DNA from 3 places in the Arthrobacter sp. 01N444 genome. Region 1 is predicted to be linked to each of the others. Evidence: riboswitches for the same ligand, from Rfam matches in the RefSeq annotation. Region 1 holds a riboswitch; each other region holds the start of a gene.

Region 1 (3,266 bases):
GTGGCGGAGGCGAACTTCGAGCCGAACTCGCCGAAGGACAGGTGCTGCGCTTTGTTCTCCACGAGCCCGAAGCTGGCAATGTCCCAGAACGCGGTAGATCCGCCGACGCCCAGCACGACTTCATAGCCTTCCGGTGCCCGGAAGAATTCGCTGAGGCCGCTGCGCACCGAGCCGACCAGGTTCTTCACGGGTGCCTGGCGGTGCGAGGTCCCCAGCAGCTTCGACGATGCCGCGGCCAGGGCGTCCATCTGTTCCGGCCGGACTTTGGACGGGCCGGCGCCGAACCGTCCGTCCTTGGGCAGGAGGTTGGCGGGGATCGTGATGCTGGTGTCGCTCACAGTGGCTCCAATTTTCGGCTGGTTCGTAGCGTGGCTGGGAGGTGGCGGGCAGGGATGGCTACCACGGACCCCCCTTTTCATTCTGCCTGTTTCATTCTGCCTGTTTTATTTTGCCTGACAGCTCCCGGCGATACGGAAAAAGGCCTGTCATAGTCCGGTCATTGAGACGCCGGGGACGGCCGGCCGGCTGGGGCTGGGACAATAGCTCCAGGTCGACCGAAAGATTATCCGGAGTAATTCAAAATAGGCTAGGCTGGCATGCGAACGTACGGCGGTTCCCGCCTGGGCGCATCCTGCATGCAGCCCGCACGCGGTACGGTGGGAATGACGCTAGGACTGCGCTCGAGGAGCTGAGCTGAATGACGGATCTGATCGATACCACGGAGATGTATCTTCGGACCATTCTGGAACTTGAAGAAGAAAACATCGTTGCCCTCCGCGCCCGCATCGCCGAACGGCTCCGCCACTCCGGCCCCACTGTGTCCCAGACGATCGGCCGGATGGAGCGCGACGGGCTGGTGGTTGTTTCCGGCGACCGGCACCTTGAACTGACGGAAACCGGACGGAAACGTGCAATCGGTGTCATGCGCAAGCACCGTCTGGCCGAACGCCTCCTCGCGGACGTGATCGGGCTCGACTGGGCCTACGTCCACGAGGAAGCGTGCCGCTGGGAACATGTCATGAGCGAACGCGTCGAGCGAAGAATCTTCGAGATGCTCAACCACCCGACAGTCTCGCCCTACGGAAACCCTATTCCGGGGCTTGCGGATCTTGGCGGCGTTCCCAATGGCGCCCCCGTGGACAGGCCTGTGAACCTGCTGGAGGCCATGGCCGGCTACGGGGTAACTTCCCGGGTTACGGTCAACCGGCTCGCGGAGCCGATCCAGGTGGAGCCGGAGCTTCTGGCCCAGCTCGACGAGGGCGGAATCAGGCCTGGCGCGCTTGTCTCGCTGGAGCGGGTGGGGGAGTACATCTCGGTCCGCGTCCCCGATATCGAAGGTGCCCTGGAACTGCCGCCCGAGGTTGCCGCGCACGTCTTTGTAACAGTCGCCTGACCAGCCACTACGCGCCGGTCATGGGACGACCCATGAGTTGTCCACAATTGCGGTTACGGATTTATTACCGGGCGGCTTAATCGCCTATAGTTAGTGCCCAGTACCGATACCAAAGCGTTACCTGATCCGAAGCCGAGCCCTGCCAGCGGATCAGTCGCAGAACTACCTCCTGGCAGGGGCGGGGGAACCACTTTCGGCTGCTACTTCGGCAGCCTTGGGGTGAAGTCCGTCAGCGGCAAGCAGCTTCCACCGAAGGATCCCCTGGGATGCATCTGTGCGTGGCTGCTTGCAACGGCGGACCGGGTCTTTGATCTCTCTGACCCGAATCCGACAGCTAACTTCGCAGGCCATCCAGAGAGGAACCGTTCTTGACCACCCAGACCTCCAGGGGCCGTCGCCGCGCGACCGGTCCCGCACCGGAGCCGCGTCCCGTCGTCGCATACACGGCCGAACGCCCGCGGGACGTGCACCGGGATGAACGCCGTCGCCGTCGCAGTCCGTTCCGCCAGGTCACGGACTTTGCCGCGGCCAGCGGGGTCGGGCAGAAGGCCGGGATCGCCCTGGCCGCAACTGGTCTGGTTCTGACCGTGACGGTCCCCGTCACGAGCCCGGTGATGGCTTCGAATCCGGGCGAGTCCGGCGCGCTCTCCGCTGCCGTGCAGCCGGATGTCACCGCTGCCGCCGCCGCCAAAGTCGACTTCAACCGCACGGCCGTCACCACGAAGGGCGATCCGGACGGGAAACTCAAGCAGCTGCTGAGCGCCCAGTCTGTGGGCACCATCACCCGCGCGGCATCGGCCGGCACCCTGGGTGCGCCGCTCGACCAGCTGGTCACGGCCTCGCCCTTCGGCTACCGTGTCAGCCCCATTACCGGGGGCGCGGGGGAGTTCCACCGCGGCCAGGATTTCGCCGCCCAGTGCGGCACGGCGGTCCACGCGGCCGCCAGCGGCACCGTGACCTTCAACGGCTGGCATCCCTTCGGCGGGGGGAACCGCGTGGTCATCGATCACGGCAACGGCCTGGAGACCACGTACAACCACCTGTCCTCGGCCTCGGTCAAGGTCGGCCAGAAGGTTTCCCGCGGTGACGTCGTCGCCATGAGCGGAACCACCGGCGCCTCCACGGGCTGCCACCTCCACTTTGAAGTGATGGTCAACGGCGATGTCGTTGACCCGCTCGGCTGGCTCTAAAAAGACGATGGGCTGCTCTCAACTTCCTGTGACACGCCGTGATCTGAATGTGACATTGGATCCGGACTGCTGTAGGGTTTGAAGCACGCCAACTTTTCCGAAGTTGGCGCTCTTGAGTGGATTGCCTAGCTCTGCCACCGCTCAAGGTCCGTTCGCATTACATCGTCTGGCAGGGGCGGGGGAACCAATTTTGGCCTTCGAAAGAAGGCCTTGGGGTTAAGTCGCAAAGCTTCCCAGGAAGCAGCGCGGCCGGGTGACTCCCATCCGAATCCGACAGCTCACCTCGTAGGCATTGGGAGAGGCTACTTTCGTGTCTTCACGCCACAATTCTGCGCGCATGCGCACCGGCGAGGCTCTGTCGAGCCCGCTGGAATCCACATCACGTGCCGCCCTTGCCGGCGCCCGGATTGGATCACGTTCCGCAGGCTCAATCTCTAGCGAGCCCGGACAGCATGCAGTTTCCGCTTTTGGCGCGTCTTCGCAGTACACCCTTCGCTAAGTAACCCATTTCGGGGCGATCCGGCGTACCCCCAAGATGCCGGAGCGTCCTCAGTCCGCGCCCGAAAGCGCGCGGTCCAAGGATCACGAAAGAGAGAACTTAATGACTACTCGTGCAAACGTTGCACGGCACCGCGCCGAGGTCACCAAGACCAACTCGCTGGCTGTTATTGCTAAGGCTGTCG
Region 2 (3,266 bases), on a different contig from region 1:
GGCCTACACCTACCTGGATTCCAAGGACGTCCTCGAAGCCATGATCATCGCCGGGGTGGCGGGAATCCTGCTGGCCGGAATCGTCGGGTGGCTCAGTGCGCGCAGCGCGATTCGTCCCCTCAGTGATGCCCTGGCAAGGGAGCGGCGTTTTGTCCAGGACGCCAGCCACGAATTGCGCACGCCATTGACCATCCTGGACACCAGGATCCAGCTGGCCCAGCGCAACACGGTGCCCGGCTCCAGGCAAAGCCACGACCTGGCCCGGATCCGGGAGGACGCCGCGACGCTGACAGGGATTGTCAACGAACTGCTCCTCGCGGCAACCGCGGAGGCCCCGGACCGTTCCGCGCCCCCTGCCGACCTCGCCGACGCTGCCGCCAGCGTCGCCGGCAGCCTCCAGCAGGTGGCAGAGCAGCGCCAGGTGCGTCTGGAATTCTTTGCCGATGCCCGGCCGCTGGCCCGGATCGAGAAGAATGCGCTGCGGCGTGCCGTGCTGGCCCTGGCGGACAACGCGCTGGCCCACACGCCTCCGGGCGGCCGCGTGTCCATCACGACCTCAATCGAGCAGAAGCGCGCCGTGATCACGGTGGCGGACTCCGGGACCGGAATCACCGGCGTCGATCAGGCCCGGATCTTTGACCGGTTCGTGCGGACGGCCGGCACCGGCACCTCACAGGGACAGCGGAGCTTTGGCATCGGCCTGGCCCTGGTCCGGGAGATTGCTGTCGCGGCCGGGGGCACCGTCGAAGTGGCCGCGACGGGCGACGAGGGAACCGTCATGAAGTTGACGCTTCCGCTCATGGGCAGCGGGAATCCCTGAGGTCCATCCGCCGGGGAAAGATATGCCATCGGGATCCCGGACTCCCGAATGCGGAGACAGGAAAGACCGGCGGTCGAGTTGCCCCCAAGGGAACTCGATCGCCGGTCTTTCCGGACTGTCTGGCCCCGGGTCGGGGCCGTGCGGCTTAGGCGCGGACGAACGTCACGCCGCCGGTCGCGGTGAGCCAGGACAGCGGGTGGACCATGGTCTGGTTCTTGCCGTTCATGCCGCCACTGACCACCTGGCCGTTGCCGGCGTAGATGCCGACGTGGCCGGACTGGACCACCATGTCACCGGGCTGCGGCGTCGCCACAACGGTTCCAAGGCCAAGGAACGCGCGGGGACCGATGTCGCCAACGGGCTTACCCGCGGCGCCAAGGGCCTTTTCCACCATGGCGGTGCAGTCCTGGGTGATGCCCACCTGGCTGTAGGCGGCCGAGAGCATGATGGCGTTGCGTCCGCCCGCGGGCGCCGCGGCCGGCGCTGCAGCCGGAGCCGCTGCCGGAGCTGCTGCCGGAGCGGCCTGCACCTGGATGACCGGCTTGGCCGGAGCCTTGGGCGCTGCCGCCGGGGCTGCAGCGGGAGCCGGAGCCGGCGCGACGGGCTGTTCGATGACGGGCGCGGCAACAGAATCCACTGCGGGGCGCTCGAAGCTGATCTTGACGCTTGAATCGGCGCTGACGGGGGCACTGACCTGTCCGGTGACGTCGACGGTCGACGCCGGAGCAGAGTCACGCTGCACGGGGGCGGTGGCGGCGTTGGCGGCCATTCCGCTGGTCAGGACCAGGCCGGATGCGGCGGCGAGGACGGCGGCATGGCGCGCAAAAGTATTGACTGAAGTCATGAAAAATGTAGCCTCTCCCAATGCCTGCGAGGTGAGCTGTCGGATTCGGATGGGAGGCACCCGGCCGCACTCCCGGGCCCGTCGTTGCGGGCACTGTGCGGCTTCACCCCAAGACCTGCATATCAGCAGATCAAAAGTGGTTTCCCCGTCTCTGCCGGACGTTGATGCGAGTTACCCCCGGGCCGCGGCAGAGTTAGGCAATCGGCTGGGGAGCGCCCGTATCGGAGACAACAGGCACTCATCAACCGTAGCGCGAACCGCACCCGAAAGTCACATTCAGGTAACGGCGCCATGATGCCAGGCCGCAATTTGCCCATAGGGCGGCGCCGTTTCCGAACATAGGATGATGCCATCAGCACCACCGGAAGCGGAGGCCCGAAAATGAACAGCCATTGTGTCGCCATCTGCCAGTTGAGCACTCAGCCCCAAGAGGATTTCGACGTCAACACCGAGCTGCTGATCCTCGACGGCGGGGACGTCCACGTGAGCACATGGGACGCGGAACCACGCGACGGGGGTTTCGACGAGCACATCCTTAATGACCGGGTAGACGCGCTCGGGTACATGGTTGTCAACGACTGGGCTTTCCTGGACGGCAAGGCCTATGCGGTGGTGGAACGGCGGTCAGGCCCGGCGCCGGCCGGCCGCCGCGAACCGTGACCTTCCTGTCGCTGGCGCTGATCGCCGTCATCGCCTTGGCTGGCCCCCTGCTGGCCCTGCCGGCGCGCTGGCACTTGCCTGTCATGCTGGGTGAGCTGCTGGCCGGCATCGCGATCGGGCGCTCAGGCCTGGCCCTGGTGGACCCCGCGGACCCCACGTTCACCCTGCTGGCCAATATCGGGTTTGCGCTGATGATGTTCGTGGCAGGCACCCACGTTCCCGTGCGGGATCCGCACATCCGTGGCGCCCTCGGCAAAGGCTCCCGCCGGGCGATGGTGGCCGCAGCGGCAGCGGTGGTGATCGGAACCGGCATCGGACTGCTGTTCGGGACTGGACATGCTCCCCTCTACGTCGTGCTGCTGGCCTCCTCGTCGGCCGCCCTGGTGCTTCCAATCGTCGATTCCCTGCGCCTCGGCGGGCCAGATGTCGTCGCTATGACAGCGCAGGTGGCAATAGCCGACACAGCCTGCATTGTGGCGTTGCCGCTCCTGGTGGATCCGCCCCACGCAGTCCAGGCGGCGCTGGGTGTCCTCGCGGTGACCGGGTGCGCGGTAGTGCTCTTTGTCGGCTTGCGCTGGCTGGAGCGCCAGGGAATCCGTCGGCGCGTGCACCGGCTCTCGGAAAGCCGCAAGTTTGCCCTGGAGCTACGGATCCAGCTGGCCGTGCTCTTCACCCTGGCCGGTGTCGCCACGTGGAGCAATGTGTCTGTGATGATGGCAGGCTTTTCTTTCGGCCTGGTGATGGCTGCGGTCGGCGAACCGCGGCGGCTGGCCCGGCAACTGTTCGCGCTCAGCGACGGCTTCCTGGGTCCGCTCTTCTTCGTGTGGCTGGGTGCATCGCTGACTCTAAGGGACCTGGCCGGGCACCCGGACATGATGGCCCTCGGCCTGTTGCTGGGGGCCGGGGCCCTGCTGGCCCACGCCGACCTGGCTTTCCTGGGAC
Region 3 (3,266 bases), on a different contig from region 1:
GGAGGCCACCCCGATGCTGCCGAAGCGGACGAGCTGTCCGAAGAGGCTTCCGCCGGGGCTTTGTTCCTGTGCCCGCGAGGCGGCCGGCAGCGGTCCGCGGGCCAGGGCCGCGCGCAGGTCGGGAACCGGGATCCGGCCCGAGACCAGGTCCCGGCTCAACCGTGCCATGCCGCGCAAGTCCGCGAGGGCCGTCTGGACGATGTCCACGCTGGAATCCGGGTCGTCGGTCCAGTCCACCGGGACTTCGTGGACGCGCAGGCCGCACTTTTCTGCCAGGACCAGCAGCTCGGTGTCGAAGAACCAGGCGTTGTCCAGCGTGTGGGGAAGCAGTTGCCGGGCCACGTCCGCCCGGATCGCCTTGAAGCCGCACTGCGCGTCACTGAAGTGGGCGCCCATGAGGGCCTGGAGCAGGAAGTTGTAGCTGCGCGAGATGAATTCCCGTTTGGGTCCGCGGACCACGCGGGAGTTGCGGGACAGCCGTGTCCCGATCGCCAGGTCGGAGTGCCCGGAAATGAGCGGGGCAAGGAGCGGGCCGAGGGCCGCCAGATCAGTGGAAAGATCCACATCCATGTACGCCAGGACCGGCGACGGCGAGGCCAGCCACACCTTGCGGAGTGCGTTTCCGCGGCCCTTTTCTGCCATATGGACCACCGTCACTTCGCGCAGCTCGCGGGCTACCCGTTCCGCGGCCTTGAGCGTTCCGTCGGTGCTGGCGTTGTCCGCCACGGTGATCCGGAAGGAATGCGGGAAGGCGCCGAGCAGGTACGCGTGGAGCCGGCGCAGGCAGGCCTCGAGGTCCCGTTCCTCGTTGAAGACCGGGATGGTGACGTCCAGCAGGGGCGTGCTGGCGCGCGTATCAATGGCCGTGCGCCAGCCGCCGGGGACGGTCAGGGCCCCGGCGATCGGGCCCGGGACGGGTGCGTCGGCCAGGGCAAGCCCCGAGGGTGCCCCGGGGGCCGCCGGGCCGGCCGGCGTCGCCGTGGAGCGGGGCAGGGTTCCTGTGGCCTGGTCTGTGAATGTCATGGCTCAACTTTCCCGGCGGCCCATATGAGGGCTTTAGGGTCAAGCTGTGCGGGGGCTGTGGAAGTCCGGGCCGCCGGGGCCGGTCCGGCCGTGGAGACGCAAAGAGGCCCCGGATCCATGCGGATCCGGGGCCTCCAGGGCGGGGGGCGGCTAGTGCCGGTTTAGTACCAGTTGTGTGCGTAGTGGAAGTTCAGGGCACCGCAGGGGGAACCGTAGCGCGACTTGACGTAGTTCAGGCCCCAGTTGATCTGGGTCCGGTAGTTGGTCATGTAATCGGCGCCGGCGCTCGCCATCTTCGAGGCGGGCAGGGACTGGACCACGCCGTAGGCGCCGCTGCTGGCGTTCGTGGCGGTGGTCTTCCAGTCGGATTCCTTGGTCCACAGCTTGTGCAGGCACTGCATCTGGCCGGGTGCCCAGCCATAGCTTCCCAGCTGGGACGCGGCGTAGGCCTGCGCGCCGGCGGGGTCGTCGACTGCGACCGGCGCGGCTGCCGGTGCCGGTGCCGGAGCGGCTGCCGGTGCCGGAGCGGGGGCCGCCGCGGGAGCCGGAGCAGGTGCGGGGGCTGCCGCGGGGGCCGGAGCAGGTGCTGCCGCGGCTGCCGGTGCGGCAGCAGCGGGCGCGTGGATCAGCGCTTCGGCTGCCTTAACCTCCGAGATCTGGGGAGCCACGTTCTTTTCCGTGGCAGCGGTCGGCCCAGCCACCTGGACCCGCTCGAAGTTGAGCTTGGCCAGCGGGTCAGCCATCGTGGCCGTCTGGCTCGCAACGTTCGCCGTGTGGGCGCCCGGCTCTGCCGCCTGGCTCGCGGCGCCGCCACCCAGCAGCAGCGCGCACGCGGCGGTGACGACGGCGGCACGGCGGCCGGTTACACCGAGCCCGGCGGCGAACCGCGACAGGGCGGATGCCTGCTTGACCGGTTCGGCGCGGTGGCGCGACTTGGCGGCGCCAACTGAGCGGGAATGCGAACCGCCGTCAGGGCGTGTTTGTACCTGGAATTCAGTCATGGTGGCCTCTCAACGCCGGCGGAGTTAGCTGTCGGGTTCGGATGAGGTCATCCGGCCGCACGGAACATCACGTGTCGGCTTCACCCCGAGGGCGCATGAAAGCAGATTGCCCGGGAACTCTGGGTCCCCCGCCTCTGCCTGGTCCAGCGGAATCCGGGAAGCGGCAGAGTTTGGCGTCCGTCCGGATATGCGGCACCGATGGCGGCGCACGCTAACGACGCTACAGGACCCGGCCGCTTAAGTCACATTTTGGTAACAGGAGTCACAGTGCCGGGGTGTCGGGTTGCGCCGGGCTCGCCGGTCGACCGTCCGGGCCGTTTGCGCCGGCGGCGGCCGTTCCGGTTACGCCGGCGGCGGCGAGGCGGGCAGCCGCACGGCGAACTCCGTGCGGCCCGGCCGGGACGTGACCTCGACTGTTCCTCCGTGGGCCTCCACGATCGACTGGACAATGGACAGGCCCAACCCGCTGGTGCCCTCGGACGTCGGCGCGGCGGTCGCCGTGCCGTGACCTCCGCGGCTGCCGGAAACAGCGCCGGAGGACGAGCGTGCGGGAGCCCCGGACCCGACCCTCGCCGTCGCGACGGCAGAATCGGCGGGGACAGCTGCGGGGTTCGACGCCGGATTGGTGCGCGAGGCGTCGGCCCGGGTGAAGCGGGCGAAGACCCGGCCGATAAATTCCGGGGCGATGCCGCTGCCATTGTCTGTCACGGTGACCACGGCACTGCCGTCAGCCGAGCGCATAACGCCCGTGACCACCTTGGTCCCGGGTTCCGTGTGCTTGCGCGCATTGGACAGCAGGTTGGCGAGGACCTGGTGAAGCTGGGTCGCATCACCGCGCACCACCACGGGCTCGTCCGGAAGTTCCAGCTGCCAGATGCGGTCCGGGGCCATGACTTTCTCATCGCTGACCGTCTCGATGGCCAGCTGGGTGAGGTCGACGTCGGAGATTTTGAGCGGCTGTCCCTCGTCCAGGCGCGCCAGCAGCAGCAGGTCCTCCACGAGCGTGGTCATCCGCTCGGACTGGCTTTGCACACGGGCGAGGGACCTCTCGCCGTCGGGGGTGAAATGCTCGGTCATCCGCATCAGCTCCGTGTAGCCGCGGATGGCCGTCAGCGGGGTGCGGAGTTCGTGCGAGGCGTCGGCGACGAACTGCCGGACCTTCATCTCGCTCTCCTGCCGCGCCTCGAGAGCGTTGGAGACGTTGTCCAGCATCTTGTTCAGCGCGTAGCCAACGCTGCCCAC

The links. A riboswitch is a leader RNA that binds a small molecule or an ion and turns the genes downstream of it on or off. The one in region 1 is predicted to bind cyclic di-AMP.
Region 2: it holds a riboswitch for cyclic di-AMP, as region 1 does, so the genes downstream of both, AC1DKN_RS14375 (hypothetical protein) here and AC1DKN_RS17685 (M23 family metallopeptidase) in region 1, are expected to answer to the same signal.
Region 3: it holds a riboswitch for cyclic di-AMP, as region 1 does, so the genes downstream of both, AC1DKN_RS08105 (aggregation-promoting factor C-terminal-like domain-containing protein) here and AC1DKN_RS17685 (M23 family metallopeptidase) in region 1, are expected to answer to the same signal.

The regions. Positions count from the first base shown of each region.
Region 1 covers NZ_JBFTRB010000019.1:22,016-25,281, forward strand. The annotation lists gene serC (phosphoserine transaminase) at 1-338, opposite strand, end outside; gene AC1DKN_RS17680 (iron-dependent transcriptional repressor DtxR) at 698-1,393, shown strand; cyclic di-AMP (ydaO/yuaA leader) riboswitch at 1,544-1,757, shown strand; gene AC1DKN_RS17685 (M23 family metallopeptidase) at 1,762-2,583, shown strand; cyclic di-AMP (ydaO/yuaA leader) riboswitch at 2,720-2,889, shown strand; gene AC1DKN_RS17690 (NlpC/P60 family protein) at 3,185-3,266, shown strand, end outside.
Region 2 covers NZ_JBFTRB010000012.1:88,404-91,669, forward strand. The annotation lists gene AC1DKN_RS14370 (sensor histidine kinase) at 1-820, shown strand, start outside; gene AC1DKN_RS14375 (hypothetical protein) at 966-1,664, opposite strand; cyclic di-AMP (ydaO/yuaA leader) riboswitch at 1,672-1,874, opposite strand; gene AC1DKN_RS14380 (hypothetical protein) at 2,076-2,324, shown strand; gene AC1DKN_RS14385 (cation:proton antiporter) at 2,321-3,266, shown strand, end outside.
Region 3 covers NZ_JBFTRB010000005.1:90,403-93,668, reverse strand. The annotation lists gene AC1DKN_RS08110 (bifunctional glycosyltransferase family 2/GtrA family protein) at 1-1,023, opposite strand, end outside; gene AC1DKN_RS08105 (aggregation-promoting factor C-terminal-like domain-containing protein) at 1,185-2,024, opposite strand; cyclic di-AMP (ydaO/yuaA leader) riboswitch at 2,024-2,183, opposite strand; gene AC1DKN_RS08100 (sensor histidine kinase) at 2,367-3,266, opposite strand, start outside.